3 regions of the Motilimonas sp. 1_MG-2023 genome follow, and region 3 is predicted to be linked to each of the others. Evidence: predicted binding sites of a transcription regulator. Region 3 holds the regulator's gene; each other region holds the start of a gene.
The links. The regulator LexA, encoded in region 3, represses DNA repair genes until DNA is damaged. The targets are predictions, from matches to a motif close to TACTGTATNNNNATACAGTA.
Positions count from the first base shown of each region.

Region 1 (5,587 bases), on a different contig from region 3:
TGCCAGTATACGCGACGCCCACGGACAAATATACGCGACATATAAGTGATAACGACCGGCTTCTGCCTTAAACCCTTTATTACCCGTTGGGCCCGCTGAGCCATCAGGTGTAATCCAATGTCTAAAGCTGGCAGTCTCCCGCTTAAAGTTGCCTTGATCATCTGTTTCTTGGTACGGATCCCAAGCCGCTTGCCAATGCCCATTGACTAACATGAGTTCTCCTTTTACTACTTTATTGAGTGTTCATTTATGCCTCTATCAGATATTGCCAGTATTTGACATCTTCCTTAAATAAACAATGCGGATTATTATGGAAACATTGTTTACTAAAAAGAGACAATGAAGTGAATCAACTAGGACTGTTTCGTACATTTATTGCTGTGGTGGAGTTGGGGAGCTTTACTGCGGCTGCGCGGCATTTAGGGAAAACTAAATCTATTGTGAGTAAGCAGGTTGCTCAACTTGAAGTATTACTTAATATTCGCTTGTTCAATCGCACCACTCGGGCAATTCATATCACTGAACAGGGCTCCCATGTTTACAAGCATGCTTTGGTTATTATCGAGCAAGTGGATAGTTTATTTCAGCTTAACCCGACCGGGAATGATTCATTAACAGGGCGCTTACGCATTAGTGCTCCTCATACTTTTGCTGAAACCACACTAATGGCAACGTTGCCTTCTTTTATGAAGTTGCATCCCAAGCTGAAAATTGAACTCGTGCTTAATGATCATTATGTTGACCTCATTGCCGCCGGTTTTGATTTGGCATTTCGGATTGGTCAGTTAGACGACTCGAACTTGATTGCACGTAAAATAGGGTTGTGTCAGCAAATGCTCGTGGCTAGCCCGGCGTTCATTGATCGCCATGACCCGATTGAAAAGCTCTCGCAGCTGGCTGATTTACCTTGTGTTGTAGACACTAATCGCCGCGAGGGCAGTAAGTGGGCGTTGCTAATTAATGGTCATACAGAGCAAGTTCGAGTTAATGCTCAGCTTGAAGTCAATAGCGCCGCGGCAGCGGCAATGGCTGCTGCATCTGGCATTGGAATCGCTTTGCTTCCTGATTTTGCAGCTGCTCCTTTTTTAGAAAGTGACACTCTGACAGTTGTTTTACCCCAGTATCAATCGCCTTTATTGGGGATTTATGCGATCTATCCGCACCGGGATTATTTAACAAAGAAAGTAACCGCTTTACTTGAGCATTTGGCTTAACAGCGAATTTTAGGAATATGCTGCCATCGTGTGGTGTATTGGGGCGATAAAAAATTACGTTTCATTGACCAAGGTTTAGTTATTCCTTCACCTGCGACGGTGATACATTGACCAAAACGCGCATTGATGGTGTCGATGCATTGCATCAGAGCGGGGTTGTTTTTACTGCCACTGAACATATCAAGCTGTTGATGTTGCTCATTTGCGAGTTCAAGTAACCCGACGCCAACACGGTAGTAGGGAACGCCTGGTTGGAATAATTTGTGTAAGTTATCGGTTAAGGCGTTGGCAATCACAGCGGTGTCATTGGTGGCGACATGAAAATGGTGAAAGTGTTTAAATGCTCTTGGTTTGTCATCAAACGGTGATGAGGCTGCAAAGGCCATCATAGTGTGACATAAACTACCTTGCTCGCGCGCCTTTTTGGCGGCAATGGCGCCATGTTGTACTAAGGCTTGATTTAATGACTGGGCATCTGTTACCCGCTCGCCAAAACTTCGTGTTGAGAATATTTGCTGTTTATCCGCTCTGACTTTATCCCATGTTTTAACAGCGTCGCCATTAAGTTCACGAACGGTGTTCACCATGTCAATATTAAAATGGGCGCGGGCAAAATGGGGGGGCATTTGCGCTAGCTCAAAGGCATTGTTCACGGCTAGTAACGGCAAGCGTTTGGCTATGCGTCGGCCTACTCCCCAAACATCTTGCGGGGACATTTGCGTTAAAATAGCTTGGCGTTGCTTAACACTATGTATGGTACATACACCTTGATATTCCGGTATTTTCTTTGCCGCATGGTTAGCTGCTTTGGCCAGAGTGAGGGTGTTGGCAATACCGACACAAACCGGTAAGCGCAGTTGGGTCCAAATGCAGCGGCGAATAGCATGACCCAACAAGGTTAAATCAGGCCAAAGCTTTGTCATGCCAGATAAATTCAGGAATACTTCATCGATCGAATAAACATGCATATGGCTACAAAATTGGGTTAGTAGGTTACTGAACTTATTAGATAAATCTGCATATAACTCATAGTTGCTAGAGCGAACAGCAACACCGTGGCGTTCACATTGCTGTTTTACTTTAAAGTAGGGCGCAAAGCGGGGAATGTTCAGAGCCTTGGCTTGTCGATTCATGGCACATACACAACCGTCGTTATTGGTTAATACAATGACGGGACGATGGCGTAATGATAAATCAAATACGGCTTCGGCGTAGGCATAGAAGCCGTTAATGTCGACTAAGGCAAACATGACCATTATTCCAGTAATAAATGACTGGGTTTATGTAACCGGATAGAGCGGGTGACCACCCCTTCAATCGCAAATTCATCGTGTTCGTGAATCATAATATCTGCTTCACTCTCATTGCCAGAGATCAATCGTTTATTTTTTATATCTATGATTTTACAAACAAAATTACCATTGTAATTAGCCACCACTACATCTAAATGCGCATAGCGATAAGCTCGGTCAACAATTAATATGTCATTGTCCATGATGCCGACATTACGCATGCTATCGCCACACGCACGGCCAATAAAAGTAGCACTGGGATGTTCAATTAACAATTCATCAAGTGTTAACCCTTGCTCAGTATAAGTGGCAGCAGGTGACTCAAAACCAGTAATGCCACAAGCTGCTTTGATAGGAATGATCTTCATACTAAATTACCTGTATATATATACAGGTAATTCTAGCAGTGATAGGCTAGCGGCACAATCATGATGAGCCATGAGTTATTTACTAAGAATTACCAAGAAACAGTTGTTATTTATGCCATCATGCCATTTGTTAAGAACGCCTATAGCACACTTCGATAATGTGCTCAAATCAAAAGAATAAATCTAACCTTATGTTATATTTACAATTTAAGTTAAAAGCGTTAAGCAACAATGTTGTTCGGTTGGCTATCATTACACGCTAACAACTGGTGATATGCACCGCCTTGGCGTACTAAATCGGCATGTTTGCCTTGTTGAAGTAATACTCCTTGTTGTAACACGACGATTTTATCAGCCATTTTTATGTTACTTAATTTATGGGCGATTACCAGGAGGCTAACTTTGCCGCGCAGTTGCTGAATAACACGACCAATGGCTTGTTCAGACGCTGGATCTAAACTTGCGCTGGCTTCATCGAGAATAATAACAGAGCTATTTTGTAACAGAGCGCGGGCAAAACACAGTAGCTGTTTTTGTCCGAGGGTGAGCAGGGGCGAATTATTGTCAATAACGGTATCTAAGCCGTGAGGTAAACTGGCTAACCAGGCGGCTAATTCAACTTGTGCTAAAACATGATGGATCTGAGAGTCGTCGGTATTGACCAAATCCAATAACAAATTTTGCCTAACACTCCCTTGCATAATAAAAGGCTTTTGATCGACTAAGGTTATGGCTTTACGTAAACTGTTGGTTTGGTACTGGGTAATGATGTATTGGTCCAACTGGATCTGGCCACTGTTTACTTGGTAGTAGCCTTTAAGTAGCTGTGCTATGGTACTTTTTCCGCTACCTGTTGGCCCTACTAGGGCCACAAATTCACCTGGTTCGATAGTTAAATCAAGATTGGATAACACCGATTCACCTTGCTCATATGCAAAATTTACCTGATGAAAGCGGATAGTTGGGCAATGGTTTAAGAGTATTGAGCCGCCAGGTGATTCCATTTCATAGTCAAGTAACTCAAATACCCGCTCGGCGGCCGCAACTGATTGCAGTAGCTCACCTTGGCTTTGCATTAAATTAATAATGGGCTCAAAGAAACGAGCCAAATAAGCAAAAAAGGCGAAGAGTAAGCCAAAAGCCAGTAGGTTAGTTGGCATTGCCCCTAAACTTAAAATAAGCGCAGCCATCATTAAAATAGCCAGTAGCTCTAACATAGGCCGGAGTAATAAAGCTTCTAATGTGACATTACGTAGGCTCAGTGTAATATTTGTCTGGGCTTTATCATTCAAACGCTTAATAAAACGAGGCTGCGCGTTGAATACCTGTAACAGTAGAACCTGCTGTAAGCTCTCATTTAGAAAACCATTTATTTTCGCTGACTGCTGTTTAATTTTTCGATGTAATGGTAATGAAAAGTGGCGATAGGCAACAAATACGGCGATAAACACGGGAATAAAAGCAATACACACTAAGGCCAGTTGCATATTTAGTAGCAGCATAGAAATAATAACGGCACTGATGGTCACAATATCTCTTATGGTACGCCCGATAATGTTTTTGAATAGGTGACGCACGGCTTCAACATCTTGCGTCATTCGATTAATGGTTTCGCCATGACTGTGCTGATGAAAATAAGCCATGGGTAACTTTAAGCAGTGCTGAAAACTGGCTTGGCGCAGCTCACTAATAACACTTGCCGATAAATCAAAATAACTTAGGGATTGAAAATAAGACAGCACATTGGCGCCAATAATCACGCCAATATAGATAACCGCGATGCCGACTAGTGCGCTTATTTCGTAATCATCAACGGCGACAAATTGGTCAATATAAATCATGGTTAGCCAAGGTGCCAGCATGTCTAAGCCCGTCGCTAGCAGTAACAATAAAGAAGCACGAAATAAGGTCGCTTTGTGATTTAAACCATATTTTAATAAGCGCAAAATAATCGATGCGTTCATGGATTAATGACTCCCTTCAGTCGAACGACCATGTTGATATTGTTGCCGATACCAGCTATCTCGAGTGAGTAATTCTGAATGGGGTAGATATAAGGGTTGGCGCTCTGGGCGCAATAATAACACCCTGTCAGCCTGACTGAGTAAGTCAAACCGGCTAGATGCTAAAATGACAGTCTTGGTGCCCGCCATCCAGCATTTAAGATTGAACAGAAGTTGGCTACAGGTGGCGTTATCGAGGGCTGATAAGCTGTCGTCTAACAGTAAAATGTCTGCTTGAGTCAGTAATGCTCTAGCAATGGCGAGCCGTTGCTTTTGTCCCCCTGATAATTGACTGCCATTCTCGCCTACTTGCGTATCATAACCTAACGGAAAAGTGTCGATATCTTTACTTAGGCAAGCTAAATTAGCAGCAAACTTGATTCGTTTAAGGCTGGCGTCGGGGTCACCAAGAGCAATGTTTTCCCGAATAGTTCCTGTAAACAAGGCGCAATCTTGTGGCACGTAAGCAATATTGGTATCTGGGTGCAATGAACGCTGCACGGATTCAATCGTGCTTGAGCCTAACAGCAAGCGTAGCAAACTGGACTTGCCGCACGCAACAGGGCCAACAATTGCTTGAATTTGGCCACGCCGCGCAGAAAAGTGCACGTCTTTAAATAAAAGCGCAGCTTGGTCGGGTTCATCAAAAGAATCTTCATTGGCAACTTGATGATTATGATGAGAAAAGTAATCAACATCTAATTTTATCA
Region 1 is NZ_JAUOPX010000033.1:8,290-13,876, reverse strand. It holds gene Q4519_RS15725 (glutathione S-transferase family protein) at 1-213, opposite strand, end outside; gene Q4519_RS15720 (LysR family transcriptional regulator) at 345-1,214, shown strand; gene Q4519_RS15715 (Y-family DNA polymerase) at 1,211-2,464, opposite strand; gene umuD (translesion error-prone DNA polymerase V autoproteolytic subunit) at 2,470-2,874, opposite strand; gene Q4519_RS15705 (ABC transporter ATP-binding protein) at 3,096-4,838, opposite strand; gene Q4519_RS15700 (ABC transporter ATP-binding protein) at 4,842-5,587, opposite strand, start outside.
Region 1: umuD (translesion error-prone DNA polymerase V autoproteolytic subunit) is a predicted target of LexA. The motif match lies at 2,883-2,902, and genes of this name have one in related genera.

Region 2 (5,587 bases), on a different contig from region 3:
ACTAAAATACCATTGGCATTTTCAAAGTGAATACGGATCTCAGAAGCGGCATTAGACATATGCTGAAATAATAACCAACCACCGAGCACTAAAGCCAAGATGGGTAAAAACCAAATTGCTGAAAGGTTTCGTTTATTACTCACTACGGGGGCTGTCGGCTCAATTTGTCCAGTCATTATCTTTTTCCAAATCCCACATTAAACGCGTATCAAAACTTTTTGCCGCTAACAAGGTTAATACGACCACTGATGCAAAGGCTGTTGCGCCTGGGCCTGGCACAATAACTAACAACTGTCCTTTGTCGATAACCGCGACCATGATTGAAATAACAAAGAGGTCTAGCATAGACCAGCGGCCGACCCAATCAATAAACTTAAACATAATAAAACGCATTTTGTGGCTCATGCTTAACTGCAATTGCAAAGAAAGCAAAATAAACCCCATGCCGAGAATTTTAGCTATAGGGACAACAATAGATGCGACAAAAACAATAATGGCAATACCTGCGCTGCCACTGTTAATCAGTGCGATAACACCAGACATAATGGTGTCAGGGGTTTCATTGCCTTGGCTAATCAATATCGTGATAGGCATGAAATTAGCCGGAAAAATAAAAATACAAGCTGTGATTAAATATGCCCATGTTTTTTGCAAACTATTTGTTTGTCGCATGGTTAGCGTTGCATTACATCTTGGACATTGGCTATTTTCTTGAAAAGAGCAAACTAGTGCACATTCCCCGCAACGTACTAACCCTGCGTCTTTAGCTGATTGCATCTATAGGTACCTTTTGCCAGTAACTGCTAGCATCAAAAAAAGACAAGATTAGGCTGTTAATGATCATTAGCAGACTAAAACACACTAATCCAACCCCTAACTCTATATCTGCGAGATCAACAAGTTTAATTAGCGCGACAAGGAAAGAAACTAAGTACACTTCTAGCATTGACCAGTGCGTCAAAAAATCTGTCCATTTTAATAGTTTTTTTAACCACTGAGTTTGGATGTTAAAACTAATAATGAAACTCGCACAGCAAAGAGATAACAACATTAAAAAAGGAGCGATAGTCGAACAAATAAAAATTAATAACGCGACGAAGTAGTTGCCCTCATGAAATATTTTAAGTGTAGCTTGTAGTAGGCTAGCTGTTTCTGTACTGCCTATCATAGTCATCGATAAAAGTGGATATAGATTGGCAGGCAATAGCAAAATTAACGCTGTTAAAGTTAATGCTAGCATGCTCATAGGCGAGCAGATGGAGTTAAAATATAAACGACTACCACAGCGTGGGCAGGTGGCGATTTGACCTAGCTGTAACGGTTGCTTAACCTGTAATAAATCACAATGCTCGCAAGCGATTAAGGTTTCATTATACTTATTCATTACCATCAAAATCATTTCATTTTAGATAAAGTATATCGAAACTGTGAGCACAAAACGAATTAAATGCTTGGCGATAAATAGAGATAATGATACTGTATAAAAAAACAGTTAATGGAGAAAACCTGTGGCCGTTGTCATTAAGTATATAGTTGAACGAAATGGTGAAGAAAAGATGACCTTTACGAGCAAAAAAGAAGCGGATGCCTACGATAAAATGCTTGATACTGCTGATCAGTTGTCAAGTTTTCTCGCCACTGGGCCGATTGCGCTTGATGATACTCAGCTTGAAGAATTAGGTCTCTTTTTAGCCGCGAATAAAAACGATGTAATGAATGTGCTCAAAGGTGGTAAGGCTGTTAGCGAAAAAAAACCTAAAGCGACATCCGCTAAAAAATTGCAACTTGCTGACGATCCTGCCGCATAGTTTTCCCTATTAAGTTTAGTTACTTTGGTAGATGGCATGTTGCGCTCTTCCTGCTGTTTTTGCTTGATATAGAGCTTGATCGGCGTAGGATAAAAAGTCGTTACAGTCAATTGGTGTCTCAGCTAAATAGCTGAATATGCCTACGCTGACAGATACCAAGCTCTCTGGACCTATACTCATGTGAGGGATTGCTAGGTCTCGTATTAATTGATTAATGCGCTTAGCGACTTCTATTGCGCCTTTTTGATTCGTACTCGGTAAGATAATGCAAAACTCCTCTCCGCCATAGCGACTGACTGAGTCAGTACTACGTTTGCATGCCTGAGTCAGTGTTTGAGCAATCTTTTTTAAGCAATCATCTCCTTCAAGGTGGCCGTAATAGTCGTTAAACTTTTTAAAATGATCGACATCAATCAGTAAAACACTCACGGCTACCTTATCACGAAAAGCGCGTGCAAGCTCAAGGGGGAGAGCATGATCGAGATAACGGCGATTAGCTATCCCGGTTAAGCCATCACTTAAACTCATTTTTTTTAATTCAATATTGGCTTGTTCTAATTGAGTCGTTGTATTAATTAATTGCATGCGCATTTTGGCAATGCGCTCCATTGCTTGCAGTTTCGCACTCAGCACTAAAGGATCAACAGGTTTAGTTAAATAGTCGTCACCTCCCGCGTTAATTCCTTCCATTAAATCTTCTGGACTCGTTTTACCGCTAAGAAAAATAATCGGTACCCAAGGCTCTTCAGAAGCACGGATCTGTTTTGCTACTTCGTAGCCATCAATGCCCGGCATCATGACATCAAGCAAAATCAAATCAGGTTGTTCTGATAAGAATGCTGCCACGCCTTCCTCGCCAGAAGAGACGATTATTAATTTATGCAAGGCGTGATCTAAAAAGGAGCCAATAACCATTTGTTCAATTTTAGAATCATCAATCAGCAGTATTTTCATAAATGCTATCGTAAGACTTGAGATAAATTAATTGTATGCAAAAGTAGTACAATAGGTGAATGTAATATGAACTAGTGACTTATGAATATCTAGGAGTGAGAGCTTGCTCGCACTCGTCCTTTGAACTGAAGCTGACTAAGGGAAAAAAGTAAGGCTAATAAAGCGAAAAATAACCGCCAGTAGTAGAAAAACAACCCCTGAGCGAATGAATTTGTATTCAGCGATAGTGAGATCATCGACTTGATTAAAAAATATTTTAACAGGGGCGAAGTAATCAGATTTTCTTCGGCTGTAAGTAATGTAGCCAATTAACACAAGTACTACACCAAATAAAAGCGCAACAGGCTCAGCTATTGTTAATATTTCAGTCCACATAAAATCTCCTTTTTATACATGTTAATTTAGTATCTTATGCTTAGCTATTAGCGGAAAGTCTAAACAAAAAAAGAGCCGTAGGCTCTTTTTTAATCATTAACAATAGTGATGAGCTACAAGATTATTTTTTGTAAGCGTCATTGTGTACGCCAGCCGCACGACCAGAAGGATCAGCATTATTTTGAAATGACTCATCCCAAAGCAGTGCTTCTGGTGTAGAACAAGCAACCGACTTACCATGAGGCACACATTGTGCTGCAGACTCAAGGGGGAAGTGCTCTTCAAAGATACTGCGATAGTAGTAAGCTTCTTTAGTATCTGGCGTATTGATTGGGAATCTAAATTCCGCACTGGCTAATTGTTGATCGGTTACTTGAGTGGCAATGAACTCTTTTAAGCTGTCAATCCAGTTGTAGCCAACACCGTCAGAGAACTGTTCTTTTTGACGCCATAATACTTCATCTAATAGCTTGCCATCAAAGGCTTCGCGTAGAATGTTTTTCTCGATACGGCCATCTTTGATCATTTTAAGCTCTGGGTTGGTGCGCATTGCCACATCCATGAACTCTTTATCTAAGAAAGGTACGCGCGCTTCAATTCCCCATGCTGCCATGGATTTGTTGGCACGTAGGCAGTCGAACATATGCAGCTTATCGAGTTTACGGTTAAGCTCTTCGTGAAATTCTTGTGCGTTTGGCGCCTTATGGAAATACAAGTAGCCGCCAAAAATTTCATCAGCCCCTTCACCTGACAACACCATTTTAATCCCCATGGCTTTGATCTTACGTGCCATCAAGTACATTGGAGTGGATGCACGTATTGTCGTTACATCATAGGTTTCTAAGTGGTAGATCACTTCACGTAGCGCATCGATACCGTTTTGTACCGTAAAGATGATAGGGTGGTGAATAGTACCAATCGAATCCGCCACTTTTTGCGCGGCTGCAAGATCGGGTGAGCCTTCAAGACCGACAGAGAAAGAGTGCAGTTGTGGCCACCAAGCAGCAGACTTATCATCATCTTCAACTCGCTGTTTAGCAAAGCGTTGAGTGATTGCAGAGATCACAGATGAATCTAAACCGCCTGATAACAGTACGCCGTAAGGAACATCACACATTAGCTGACGTTTTACCGATTCTTCTAATGCTTGGCCAATTTCTGCAGCGCTACCACCATTGTCCTTAACCCCTTCATAGGTCATCCAATCACGTTGATAATAACGTGTCAGTTTACCATCTTCGCTATCAAGGTAGTGTCCTGGTGGAAATTCTTGCACTTTTGCACAAACTGGCGTTAACGCTTTCATTTCAGAGGCAACGTAAAAGTTACCGTGTACGTCCCAGCCCATGTAAAGCGGGATAATACCGATGTGATCGCGACCGATCAGGTATTTGTCTTTTTTCTCATCGTATAGACAGAATGCGAAGATACCATTAAGGTCGTCTAAAAATGCGTTGCCTTTTTCTTCGTATAAACCAAGAATAACTTCACAGTCAGACTTTGTTTTAAACTGGTAACCACAAGTAAGCTTAGCTGCTAAGTCTTTATGGTTATAAATTTCGCCGTTCACTGCGAGAATGTGTGTGTTGTCTTGGTTATATAAAGGCTGCGCACCTGTATTAACGTCAACAATAGACAAACGTTCGTGCACTAAAATCGCTTTGTCACTGGCGTAAACGCCTGACCAATCAGGGCCTCTATGACGGAGCAGTTTAGACATTTGAATCGCTTGCTCACGCAGTGCAACCGCATCACTTTTGATGTCGAGAATACCGAAAATCGAACACATAGACTTCCCTTCTTATCAGTCTTTGAGCCTATTAATATATGGCTCGGTTACTACACATTTGCATCAAGCAAAGAAAATAGACATAGGTAATGCCACTTTATTGCCAGTTATATTTTTGATTCATGGTTTTAACAAATATCCAACACAAAGTCACTGCCCAATTAAGCGCGCAATGACTTTGTGCAACAGATTTAAATATCGATACGACTGGCTACTGGGGTTGTCATGCTCTGCATTTCGCTGCAAACATGACGCGCAAATCCTGCCCCGGCTTCATCATACATATTAAACACCGCATTAACGCCTAAGCCTTTTAATTCCTCAATGTCTTCGGCAAAGCGGGCAATGGCCGCAATTTTCATACTGCAGTTACGATTGCGTAGCTGAATAGCAGCATAGTGATTACCATTATGATCGGGCATTGCAAGTAGAATCAGATTAATTTGGTCTGTGATCTCGAGTTTATTCCAAAAATCCGAGTCCATTGCGTCGCCTGTAATGACGCGTCTGCCTAGTTCTCGGTGCTTAATGGTTTTTTCATGGCTGTTATCTATGCCTAATACGGTATCGCCAAACACTTCTTTTAACTCGTCATAAGCACCGGTTCCGATACGGCCCATGCCCATGACTAAGACTTTTGCGTCACCAACACGGATCGGTC
Region 2 is NZ_JAUOPX010000010.1:79,660-85,246, forward strand. It holds gene Q4519_RS07510 (MlaD family protein) at 1-176, opposite strand, end outside; gene Q4519_RS07515 (paraquat-inducible protein A) at 160-777, opposite strand; gene Q4519_RS07520 (paraquat-inducible protein A) at 764-1,384, opposite strand; gene Q4519_RS07525 (YebG family protein) at 1,509-1,808, shown strand; gene Q4519_RS07530 (diguanylate cyclase) at 1,824-2,762, opposite strand; gene Q4519_RS07535 (hypothetical protein) at 2,898-3,137, opposite strand; gene asnB (asparagine synthase B) at 3,259-4,926, opposite strand; gene Q4519_RS07545 (cation:proton antiporter family protein) at 5,118-5,587, opposite strand, start outside.
Region 2: Q4519_RS07525 (YebG family protein) is a predicted target of LexA. The motif match lies at 1,475-1,494, and genes of this name have one in related genera.

Region 3 (5,587 bases):
CTAAAATACACTAAAAGTAGCGGCAATTTATGAAAAAAAGGACATAAAAATGGAAAAAAATACCGGGTTAAAGCGAATTTTTATGGCAGGTATTTATTCTCTTCAGGGTTTTCAGCATGCTTTTAAACATGAGGCGGCATTTCGCCAAGAGTTGTTGTTAGCAGTGATATTTATTCCCCTTGCTTGTTGGTTGGATGTTGAACAAGTAGAGCGTATTTTAATGATTGCTTGTTTGCTGCTGGTGATCATTGTGGAATTGTTAAACTCAGCGGTTGAAGCTGTGGTTGACCGCGTTGGTTTAGAAAAGCACGAGCTAGCGGGACGTGCTAAAGACTTAGGCTCCGCAGCGGTGTTTGTGGCGTTAACGCTTACAGTATATGTATGGGCTGATATTTTACTGTTTTAATTATTGTATGTTGTTGATTTAACAATGGCTTTTCATTAATTCATTTTTAAAGCTCCAGGTCTGACCTATTGCCAGCCTGCTTTGACTACACTTGACGAGTACTTTATTGCTTCGGAGTCTCGTCATGCCACCTTCGCTTACCATTGTTATCCCCACTCATAATCGGCCCCAATTGTTACCTCAGGCTGTCGAAAGTGCTATTGGTAGCTACGCATCGCCAAGTGAAATTCTAGTTATTGATGATGCTTCAGAGCCCGCAGTAAATGAGGTGGCATTACAACAGCGCCTTGGCTCGCAGGTGAAAGTTCATCGCAATGAAACCAGTATTGGTATTTATCGCGTGCGTCAAAAAGGCTGTGAATTGGCATCAGGGCAGTACATTTACCAATTAGATGATGATGATCGTTTAGCTGCTGGTTCACTCGATATAGCAATGGCGGCCCTAAGAGCGCATAAACTGGATTTGTTGTATCTGAACGTAACAGGTTTTGGTGAGCGTGGTGACTACTTCAATCGTAATCAAGGGGTGGCACTTGAACGTTTTATGGCGCTAGCACAGCCAATGGAGCTGGCTCCTGAACTAGATTATTTAACAAATGCTTGCTCTGCATTGTTACAATTAGCCCCTTCCGCATTACAGCATCCGTTAGCTAAAAAACAACTGTGGTTAGAGGTCAACCATGTTCGAAACTTAGCGCACCAAGCAGCTTATGATGGTCGCGATACGATTGACTGTGCGCGCGAAGCTCGTTTGTTAGATGAGCTTAATGATTGTGAATTTGCTTTGTACGCTAGCTGTTTAGTAAAACTTGGGTTCCATCGGGCTCGGTCTTATCTCGCGCGGTGTGAAGGCCAGCGGTATTTTTCGAGTGGGCAGTCTAATCATCAACAACTTGAAGCCAATTTAATGCTTAAGAAGCGTTTTTATGGGATTTGTTGCAAGTTGTCGAGCCTCAAAGATGTCAGAAAACAAGCTAAGTCAGCATTAGCCCAAGTCTATTTTAATGCAGCTTGGGATGCTCTAAAGCAGCATGGAGACAAAAGTGCAGCATTTAACTATTTACTGTTAAGTGCTCAATTGGTACCACAGCTAAAGGTGTTTAAATTTGCCTTAACTATTTTTTGGTCGCCTAAACGCCGTAACAAAGCCAGGTTTTATGGTTAGTCGCTAAAAGAGCTCAGCACCGAATTACAAGGTAGGCTTGCCCGCTTTGATTTAACTGTATATACTCACAGTTAACTGTATATAAAAACAGGCTGTAATCATGAAACCATTAACACCGCGCCAAGCAGAAATTCTGGAATTAATTAAAGATAACATTGCCGATACTGGGCTGCCGCCAACGCGAGCGGAAATAGCCAAACAGTTAGGCTTTAAAAGTGCTAACTCAGCTGAAGAGCATTTGAAGGCCTTGGCCAAAAAAGGCGTGATTGAAATGATGCCTGGAACCTCTCGTGGTATTCGTTTGGTAGAAGCAGAGCCTGCTGCCAATGAAGATGAAGGGCTACCCCTTATTGGCCGAGTTGCTGCAGGTGAGCCCATATTGGCGCAAGAGCATGTTGAGTGTAATTACAAAGTGGATCCGAACTTATTTCACCCCAGTGCTGATTTCTTGTTACGCGTTAGTGGTATGAGTATGAAAGACATTGGGATTATGGACGGTGATTTACTTGCAGTGCATAAAACCAAAGATGTGCACAACGGCCAAGTGATCGTGGCTCGGGTTGAAGATGAAGTAACAGTAAAACGTTTTCAGCGTGATGGACGACAAGTGCTGCTACACCCCGAAAATGAAGAGTTCAATACCATTAAGGTTGATTTAGCCAGTGAGCATTTCGATGTTGAAGGTATCGCAGTTGGCGTTATTCGCAACGCAGATTGGATGTAACCTGTTGTTACCTAGTTAACCCGAATTCAAGCCGCCTTATTCAAGGCGGTCATTTTTTACTTCTTCGCCTGTTTGCTTTTTTCTGATTAGCCCCCTTTACAATAAATTTTTCTTGCCAACATTGGACGACTCTCATTTTACTGCTACGCGCTTAATTCTTACCACAAAAAATTAACATAAATTTTACAAATGGTTAAAAGCTGCTTTACTTGTCTTAGGTGAACGTAGCGGGGAGCTTAGCTTTACCTACTTGGGGAAGAGGCCAACTTTGTTGGCCTCGACCGTTGGCGGTGACAGAGGAGAGGTCATGTGAGCCAGCTAGATCGTTCAATGTTTAAAATTCTATTGTTCATCCGCTCAGTTTGTAAATGTTGTTGCTTGGTTTTAATAGTGAGCTTTTCAAACTCATTGTTAGCCAAATCAATGCCGTTTAACTTAACTGAAGGCGTGACCGATATCAGTCAGCAAGTTTACGACTTGCACATGACTATTTTTATTATCTGCTGTGTGATTGGCCTAGTGGTTTTTGCTGCAATGTTTTGGGCTATCTTTAATCACCGTAAAGATAAAGGCGCGCAAGCGGCGCAATTTCATGAGAATACCAAAGTCGAAATTATTTGGACCGCCATCCCTTTTGCGATCCTGATTGGTATGGCGATCCCTGCCACGAAAACCTTAATTGCGATGGAAGACCCCAGTGATGCGGATTTAACCATTCAAGTGACGGGCTCACAGTGGAAGTGGCACTATAAATATTTTGGCCACGATGTTGAATACTATAGTTTACTGGCCAGCCGCCAAGATCAAATTCATAACCAAAAACAAAAGCGCGAAAACTACCTACTTGAAGTGGACTATCCATTGGTTTTGCCTGTTGGCCAAAAGGTGCGCTTTTTGGTGACTTCAGAAGATGTGATTCATTCTTGGTGGGTGCCTGCCTTTGCCGTGAAAAAAGACGCTAATCCCGGCTTTATTAATGAAGCGTGGACTCGGATTAATGAGCCCGGCATTTATCGCGGTCAATGTGCTGAGTTGTGCGGAAAAGATCATGGGTTTATGCCTATTGTGGTGATCGCGAAACCCGTTGAAGAGTTTGAAGTTTGGTTAGCTGAGCAAGAACAAAAAGCTGTAGCAGCCAAAGCCGAAGAGCAAGCCATGTTGGCCATGAGTATGGACATGGATGAAATGATGCAACTAGGTGAGCAAGTTTATAACAAGCATTGCGCCGCATGCCATCAAGCGAGTGGTGAAGGTTTGGCTGGCGTATTTCCCTCCCTTAAAGGTAGTCAAATTGCTACCCAAGACATGTTAGGCCACATCAACATTGTGGTGCATGGTAAGCCAGGCACCGCGATGCAAGCGTTTGGTAAACAATTAACGTTAAAAGAATTAGCTGCCGTGATTGGCTACGAGCGAAATGCTTGGGGAAACAATACCGGCGACGTGATCCAACCCGCGCAAGTAAAAGCGGTGATGCAGCAGAAGGACCTATAACATGAGTACAGGATCCGCTTCTAACCCGCTCGTTTCAGATGCCGACGAGCATATTCATGAAGGGCACGACCATAAGCCTAAGGGTTTTTTAGCACGTTGGGTTTACACCACAAACCATAAAGACATTGGCAGCTTGTATCTGCTGTTTAGCTTTGCCATGTTTTTGACTGGCGGTGCGATGGCGATGGTGATCCGTGCTGAGCTATTTCAACCTGGATTGCAATTGCTTGAGCCAAATTTCTTTAATCAAATGACCACAGTGCACGGTTTAATTATGGTGTTTGGTGCGGTAATGCCAGCTTTCGTTGGTTTAGCCAACTGGATGATCCCGGTGATGATAGGCGCGCCAGACATGGCATTGCCACGAATGAATAACTGGAGTTTTTGGATTTTACCTTTTGCCTTTAGCTTAATGCTAATGACCTTATTTATGGAAGGTGGCGGTCCCAATTTTGGTTGGACTTTTTATGCCCCATTATCGACCAAATACAGCCCTGATAGCACCGCGTTATTCGTGTTTGCGGTTCATTTGATGGGGATTAGCTCAATTATGGGGGCCATTAATGTCATTGTTACCATAGTCAACTTACGTGCGCCGGGCATGACTATGATGAAGTTACCGCTATTTGTTTGGACGTGGTTGATCACTGCTTTCTTGTTGATTGCAGTCATGCCTGTGTTGGCTGGAGTGGTGACCATGGTGCTGACAGATAAATATTTTGGTACCAGCTTTTTTGATGCCGCCGGCGGCGGCGATCCGGTGATGTTTCAGCATATTTTTTGGTTTTTTGGTCACCCTGAAGTGTACATTATGATTTTGCCGTCATTTGGCATCATCTCAGCCATTGTCCCTACTTTTTCACGTAAGCCTTTGTTTGGTTACGCTTCTATGGTGTATGCCACCGCGTCTATCGCGGGATTAAGCTTTTTAGTGTGGGCCCATCACATGTTTACCACTGGGATGCCGGTCGCTGCTGAACTGTTCTTTATGTATTGCACTATGCTGATTTCCATTCCGACTGGGGTGAAGGTATTTAACTGGGTTGCAACGATGTGGCGCGGCTCTCTCACCTTTGAAGTGCCAATGCTGTTTGCCATTGCTTTTATTGTGCTGTTTACCATCGGTGGTTTTTCTGGGTTGATGTTGGCGATCACGCCAGTGGATTTTCAATATCACGATACCTATTTTGTGGTGGCACATTTTCATTATGTTTTAGTGTCGGGCGCGATTTTTTCCATTATGGCCGCGAGTTATTACTGGCTACCGAAATGGACGGGTTATATGTATGACGAAGGGTTAGCTAAGTGGCATTTTTGGTGCTCGTTAATTTCAGTCAATGTGCTGTTTTTCCCGATGCACTTTCTAGGCTTAGCGGGTATGCCAAGACGGATCCCCGATTATGCACTGCAGTTTGCTAATGTGAATGCGGTGGTTAGTCTCGGTGGCTTTGCCTTTGGTTTATCGCAACTGATTTTCTTAGTGGTGGTGATTAAGTGTATGCGTGGCAAAGGTGAGCGCGCCGCCGCCAAACCTTGGGAAGGCGCTGAAGGTTTAGAGTGGGAAATGCCTTCTCCTGCGCCTTATCATACTCATACCACACCACCTGAGATTAAATAACATGGCCAGCTCACGGCGTTTAGTTGGTGGATTATGCCTTGTCGTTTTTGGCATGTTTGGTTTTGGCTTTGCGTTGGTGCCTTTGTATCAGGTGTTTTGTGATTTAACTGGGCTGAACGGTAAAACCAGTAATATTGTGAATGCGCAAGCTCAAAGTAGCCAAGGCGTTGATCTTGAACG
Region 3 is NZ_JAUOPX010000005.1:12,221-17,807, forward strand. It holds gene Q4519_RS03645 (diacylglycerol kinase) at 50-406, shown strand; gene Q4519_RS03650 (glycosyltransferase family A protein) at 531-1,571, shown strand; gene lexA (transcriptional repressor LexA) at 1,672-2,295, shown strand; gene coxB (cytochrome c oxidase subunit II) at 2,719-3,789, shown strand; gene ctaD (cytochrome c oxidase subunit I) at 3,791-5,407, shown strand; gene Q4519_RS03670 (cytochrome c oxidase assembly protein) at 5,409-5,587, shown strand, end outside.